Linked DNA regions of Salipiger abyssi. The protein of the gene in region 2 interacts with the protein of the main gene of each other region in a pairwise test. Links are inferred from orthologs where the notes say so. Each region holds a gene or a part of one and is shown on either strand. Other genes may lie near its edges.

The links. The genes of interacting proteins can lie anywhere in the genome.
Region 1: the proteins of lepA (region 2) and Ga0080574_RS07930 interact in binary tests that used the Escherichia coli proteins (3 or more experiments, as listed by UniProt). The link is inferred for Salipiger abyssi from one-to-one orthologs.

The regions. Positions count from the first base shown.
Region 1 is NZ_CP015093.1:887,240-890,395, forward strand. Bases 348-3,156 are described here. They hold Ga0080574_RS07930 (zinc transporter ZntB), read right to left. Parts: upstream 2,344-3,156; coding sequence 1,351-2,343; downstream 348-1,350. Other genes in these bases: Ga0080574_RS07920 (hypothetical protein), read left to right, coding at 582-1,133; Ga0080574_RS07935 (hypothetical protein), read left to right, coding at 2,732-2,980. Outside these bases: preprotein translocase subunit SecE, read right to left, coding at 20-211. UniProt on the Escherichia coli protein: Zinc transporter. Acts as a Zn(2+):proton symporter, which likely mediates zinc ion uptake. Purified ZntB reconstituted in liposomes also binds and transports Cd(2+), Ni(2+) and Co(2+).
Region 2 is NZ_CP015093.1:4,063,750-4,067,343, reverse strand. The notes cover bases 318-3,216. They hold lepA (translation elongation factor 4), read right to left. Parts: upstream 2,718-3,216; coding sequence 918-2,717; downstream 318-917. Other genes in these bases: Ga0080574_RS26080 (hypothetical protein), read left to right, coding at 2,852-3,216; Ga0080574_RS26085 (HEPN domain-containing protein), read left to right, coding at 318-538. Also shown: Ga0080574_RS23330 (DUF262 domain-containing protein), read left to right, coding at 1-55; more of Ga0080574_RS26085, read left to right, coding at 71-317; more of Ga0080574_RS26080, read left to right, coding at 3,217-3,594. UniProt on the Escherichia coli protein: Required for accurate and efficient protein synthesis under certain stress conditions. May act as a fidelity factor of the translation reaction, by catalyzing a one-codon backward translocation of tRNAs on improperly translocated ribosomes.

The DNA.
Region 1 (3,156 bases), 3.2 Mb from region 2 along the record:
GGGCTTCAGGCCGTTACGCCTAGCCGAACATCGACAGCAGCCCCTGAAGGCCGCCGCGGATCAGGATATCGACCAGCGCAAAGAAGGCCGCGGTGAGCGCCGCCATGATAAAGACGGTGACCGTGGTGAGCATCACTTCGCGGCGCGTGGGCCAGACGATCTTGCCGATCTCGGCCCGGGTCTGCTGGATGAACTGGATGGGATTGGCCATTGCCGCCTGCTTTCCGTTTCCGTGCGGGTTTCGGGCGATATACGCAGAGAGCCCTCCGCTGGCAAGTCTTGCACCCGGCTTGCGTCCCTCCCGCGCGCGCGATCACCGCAACGTCACGCGCGCCTCACCCTGCTGCGAGCGGATTTCACGAAACTCTGACGCCAGGGCGCAATTTTCCCGGCAACCTTTCGCGGCCTTCGGCGTTTGCGGGCGCGTTGGAGGAAAACTCATCCATGGCAATGGGTTAAAACATCGAAATTGGCCGTTTTCGGGTCGGAACCAAGCCGCCGCGATCGCTGTTGTGTCGCCAGGAAGCACGAGGCACCCGACGCCTCGGCGAGAGGAACCGAAGAAAGAAAGGAACGTCATTATGAAACGCCTTCTGACCGCAACCGCCCTGAGCACCATCGTCGCAACCAGCGCCTTCGCCGCAAGCGAAGCCGAAATGAATGCGATCACCACCTATTATCCGGATGCCAATTTCGAAGCGCTGACCGACGATCAGGTCACCGAGATGTTCGCCGTCGCCAACAGCGGCGTGAGCGACACCGAGAAGCGTTCGCAGATCGAGGACATCGCACAGGCGGACAACCCGTCGGCATCCGTTGCCGTCGAGGAAGAGCTTCAGGTCTACATCCCGGAGTGGCGCCTGGACGAGATGTCGAGCGCAGAGCGTGAGCGCGTCGTGGCCCTGGTAAGCGAAAGCGAAGATCCGGCCGAGACCCGCGTGCAGATCGTCGACTCGATGAAGGACGCAGCTCCGAACCTGACCACCGGCGAGGTGAGCGCACTTGAAGAGCTCGTCCCGGAAGCCGACTACAGCGTGCTGACGACCGGTCAGGTCGATGACCTCCGCGCCGCGCTCTACGGCGACTCGAGCGACAGCGAGAAGAAGAGCGACATCGAGCGGATCATGTCGTAAATCTTGACCATTCAAGGCAAGGGCCGCGGTTCGCCGCGGCCCTTTTGCGTGCCTTATCGCCGCATTTTTGCTTATGGCAGGATGATGGCAGGGGCAGCAGGGTTCGAACCCGCGACCTACGGTTTTGGAGACCGTCGCTCTACCAGCTGAGCTATACCCCTAAGGCCGGGCTCCCGTGTACGAAAGGGCGCGCGCCATTGCAAGCGGGAAAACGGCCTCAAATCCAGCGCAATCGCCGCAGGATCGCGAGTTGCAGTGTGACCACCACCGCAAGACCGCCAACAAAGATCCAGAACGCCCCGGGATGCGCCGCGCCGGGCATGCCGGCCAGGTTGATTCCGAACAAACCAGTGAGGAAGCCCAGCGGCAGAAACAGCGCCGAGAGAATCGAGATCATGTACATATTGCGGTTCAGCCGCTCCGATTGCTGGCCCGTCAGCTCGTCGCGTACCAGCGCCATGCGCTCGCGCATCGCGTCGGCATCCTCCACCACCCGTTCCAGCGCATCCAGCTCCTCGGCGAGATGGCGCAGGTCGTCCGGCTCCAGCCAGCCCGGGTGCGCCGCCTGAAGACCGCGCAGCGCATCGCGCTGGGGTTGCAGATAGCGCCGCAGGATGATCGCCCGGCGGCGGAGTTCGACAAGCTGGCCGCGCAGCTCTTTCTCCGCACCGTCAAGAACCGCCTCCTCCAGGTCGTCGGCCTCGTCGTCGATGCCCGTCCAGAAAGACTCGATCCGATAGGTCAGCCGCTCCACCAGCGCGACCAGGAAGCCCGCGCAATCGTCCGGCCCATGGCCCGCCGCCAGTTCCGCCGCGATATCCTCGATCGCGCGCACCGGGCGGCGCGACAGGCTGACGATGCGGCGCGGGTCGATCCAGAGCCGCACCGAGACCATGTCCTCGGGATCCTCGCCCGCCACCGTGTTGATGCCGCGCAGGATCACGATCAGCCCTTCGCCCACCCGGGTGACGCGCGGGCGGGTTTCCTCGGCAACCAGAGCGTCGATGATCGTGGGATCGAGATAGGACAGGTTTTCCACGATCCAGGCCGGCGTGTCCGGATGGTGGGCGCGCAGATGCACCCAACCCAGCTCTTCGCCGCGCAGCAGCGCCGGCGCCTCACCCGGGCTCAGCGCCTTGCCGCGCCCGTCGCCGTTCAGCGCGAAACCGGTCTGAATCACATCGTCGAAACGGGGGGCCAGCTCCTGCATAGCCGGAGAATATCCGCACCCCGCCGGCGCGCAAGCGGCTTTCGCACGGTCCATACCCAGCCTTTATTGGCTTGTGCATCACTGCACACTCAATCTGCACTAAACAGTTTAGGGTGATTAGATACCTCTCGCTCACGCGGAATACGCTCATCCCTGCGACACGCGGCCCCGGCAGTCTGTCATTTTTCTGTTATTTTCGACGTTTCCGACGGCCCATAGGAAGTCTTCCGATCACAGTCAAATACACGTTTTCGCGATCCGCTGTGAGCGCCCGCGTGATTTGCTAATCCCCTGATCCGAAACGATATCACGGGTGTCCCGCCACGAAACGGACGGGATGGACACGCACCGCAAAGGTGCTTTGATCAGTTTAAGGAAGGAAAGAAACATGAAACGCTTTATCGCACTCACCGCCGCTGCCGTGACCGCAGCCTCCGCCGTTGCAGGCGCTGCCTCCGCTCAGACCTACAGCACCGGCGACGCAGCCCGTGCCGCTCTGTCGCGCATCGTTCCCGAGGCCAATGTCTCGGCCCTCAGCAATGCCGAAGCCGTTGCCGTGTACCAGGTGGTGCAGGAAGAAACCGGCGCAGGTAATGCCAAAGCCACTGCCGAAGCCATGATCCGCAACTACCAATGAGTGCGGAACCCCGCAGGGAGCCCGGCCAGCGCCAGCTCCCTGCGGATAGGCCCGACAGCCTGACACGATAAGGGGCGCCGACGAGGCGCCCCTTGAATTTTGTCCGCAGCCGTTTTCGTTCAGCGGTGCTGCCGCCCTTGCGCCGCCCAATCTTGGCCGAAGCTGCACAATGCCCC
Region 2 (3,594 bases):
CGACCGCCACGAAGTTCATACTAGAATCGAAAAAGCCGATGAGTTCCTGACTTGATCAGGTATTTTTAAGATGCTTATCAAGTCGAGAGCTGTGTTAGAGCTTGTAGATGAGATTGTTGATCGAGCTGACCGCGCGAACCCTGGTGATCGTGCGTTTCTTGAGCAGGCTCTTTCTGGCTATGTTTCTGCGATGGTGTATTCTGAGGTTGAAAAAAAGGTTGAGGCGATTTTATCCGATCGATTCGGAGGAATAGGCGACCGAAAAGTGTCTCACTTTATTTCTCAAACATACGGGAAAAATCAAGGGAGAATAAAGAAGTCAGATATTGCTGATTTGGCGAAGAGATTTGGTGAGGAGTGTAAGGAGCTGTTCAATTCGTCTGTGCCGGATCAATATGCAACATATTATTCTAATTTACTTACATGCCGTCATAATTTGGCTCATGGGGAGCCAGAGGCAACGACACTAATGACCGCACGCCAAGGTATCGACGCGGCTGAGCTGTTTTTGGAGAAGTTCGAATTGTCAATTAGGTGAGGGATTCCTTTAATATGCAGATGGGCAAGTGGTTGCCTGCTTCGCGTCGTTAACATTTTTAACCTAAGATGTTCACTTTCTAAAGTATGCCTAATCTTGATTTGGTGGCGGTGGATATTTTCTAGCGCGATGTGCGTCTCACAAGAGATGCCCTCGTTGGAATAGAAAAAGAACCGGAACCCGTCATGGCGAAAGGCCGCCGGCATGGCGGAAGCTTAGCGCGCCTTGCCGGGCCTGTCATCCACGGAGAGGGAGAGGTCCCGGCGCGGGGGCCGGGACGGGTGGGGAGTGCGGTGGGGGTGTGCGCCCCTCAGCCGTGCGGGCACGCGGGATTTGGCATAGCCAAACCCGCTGTCGCCCGCGCGCCCTCCAGATGGACTTAGCTGTCCATCTTGAGGGCGGAAATAAACGCTTCCTGCGGGATGTCGACCTTGCCGAACTGGCGCATCTTCTTCTTGCCGGCCTTCTGCTTCTCCAGCAGCTTCTTCTTCCGCGACGCATCCCCGCCATAACACTTCGCCGTCACGTCCTTGCGCAGCGCCGAGAGCGTCTCGCGCGCGATCACCTTGCCGCCGATGGCCGCCTGGATCGGGATCTTGAACATGTGGCGCGGGATCAGGTCCTTGAGCTTCTCGCACATCGCCCGGCCACGCATCTCGGCGCGGTCGCGATGCACCATCATCGACAGCGCATCCACCGGCTCATCATTCACCAGCACCTGCATCTTCACGAGATTGTCCTCGCGATAGCCGATCCACTGGTAATCGAAGCTGGCATAGCCCTTGGTCACCGATTTCAGCCGGTCGTAGAAATCGAACACCACCTCGTTGAGCGGCAGGTCATAAACCACCATGGCGCGGTTGCCCGCATAGGTCAGGTCGAGCTGGATGCCGCGCCGGTCCTGGCAGAGCTTCAGCACATCGCCGAGATAGTCGTCGGGCACCAGGATCGTCGCCTTGATCCGCGGCTCCTCCACATGCGCCACCTTCGACATGTCGGGCATGTCGGCGGGGTTGTGCAGCTCGATCAGCTCGCCGTCCTTCATGAAGACATTGTAGATGACCGAGGGCGCGGTGGTGATCAGGTCGATATTGTATTCGCGCTCCAGCCGGTCGCGGATCACCTCGAGATGCAGGAGCCCGAGGAAACCGCAGCGGAAGCCGAAGCCGAGCGCGGCGGAGGTCTCCATCTCGAAGCTGAAGGAGGCGTCGTTGAGCGCCAGCTTCTCAATGGCGTCGCGCAGATCCTCGAACTGGGCGGAATCCACCGGGAAGAGCCCGCAGAACACCACCGGCACCGAAGGCTTGAAGCCGGGCAGGGGCGACTCGCAGCCCTTCTTCTCATGGGTGATCGTGTCACCCACCTTGGTGTCGCGCACCTGCTTGATCTGCGCGGTGAGAAAGCCGATCTCGCCGGGGCCGAGCTCGTCGACAGTCTGCATCGCCGGGCGGAAGACGCCGATGCGGTCGACCGGGTATTTCGCCCCGGTCTGCATCATCTTGATCTGGTCGCCCTTTTTCAGCACGCCGTCCATGATCCGCACCAGCACGACCACGCCGAGATAGGGGTCGTACCACGAATCCACCAGCATCGCCTTGAGCGGCGCGTCGCGGTCGCCCTTGGGGGCGGGCAGGCGGTGGATGATCGCCTCCAGCGTCTCCTTGATGCCGATGCCGGACTTGGCCGAGACCAGCAGCGCCTCGGAGGCGTCGATGCCGATCACGTCCTCGATCTGTTCCTTGACGCGCTCGGGTTCCGAGGCGGGCAGGTCGATCTTGTTCAGCACCGGGACGATCTCGTGATCGGCGTCGATGGCCTGATAGACATTGGCCAGCGTCTGCGCCTCGACGCCCTGCGTGCTGTCCACCACCAGAAGCGAGCCCTCGACCGCGCGCATCGAGCGCGAGACCTCGTAGGCAAAGTCCACATGGCCGGGCGTGTCGATGAGGTTCAGCACGTATTTTTCGCCGTCCTCGGCGATGTACTCGATGCGGACGGTGTTGGCCTTGATGGTGATGCCGCGTTCGCGCTCGATGTCCATGGCATCGAGCAACTGCTCCTTCATCTCCCGCTCGGTGACGGTGTTGGTGGATTGGATCAGCCGGTCGGCCAGGGTGGATTTCCCGTGGTCGATATGGGCAACGATGGAGAAGTTGCGGATATGCGCGAGGTCGGTCATGATTTCGTGGATATGATGGGGTTTGCGGGTTCGGTCAAGGTGCTGTGTGAGATGGGGCGCGGGTAGGCGTGGAGTTTAGGGGCGACGACGAATTCGAGGCGTGGCTGAAGACGCAGCCGCAAGAGATCTGCGTCATGATCGCGACGCGGGCGGCGATGCGGGTCTGGTGGGCGATCGCCTGGCTTCCGGACGGCAACAGCCTCACCGATGCGCATCGAAGACTTGCGCTCTTGACAGGACGTGCGATGCTGATTTCGGGGGTTGCGGCTGCTTCGCCACCCCCCGAAATCAAAAAGGTCGCCGCCGTCGCCGCCCACGCCGCCGCCCGCTCCTCCGCCTTCACCTTCGTCGCCGACGCCGCCCGCTCCGCTGCCCGCTCCTCCGCCTTCGCCGCCCACGCCGCCGCCGCCGACGCCGTGGGCGCCGCCGACGCCGCCTTCGCCGCCCACGCCGCCCACGCCGCCGCCGCCGACGCCGTGGGCGACGCCGCCGCCGACGCCGCCCACGCCGTGGGCGCCGCCGCCGCCGACGCCCACGCCGTGGGCGACGCCGCCGCCGCCGCCGTCCGCTCTGCCGTCCATAGTGACGCGGATCATTCCTTGGAGGCGTTGAGGACGAGGCTGCTTTGGGGCGACAAACGTCCCGACTTTCTGTCCGACATCCTGAAACAATCCAGACCGTTCTCGGCGCTCGATGCGGATTTTGATTTCTGGATCCGCTGGTACGAGGCCGCCGACCGCGGCGAACCGCTCGATTTCGATCTGCAATACCGCATCGCCACCGAGATCCCCGATGAGATCTGGACCGGGGAGGATGCTCCGCGTCGGGTGGCTGAGTGGATCCGCGAGATTGAGAGAAGCCAGAAGTCTTCGATCAC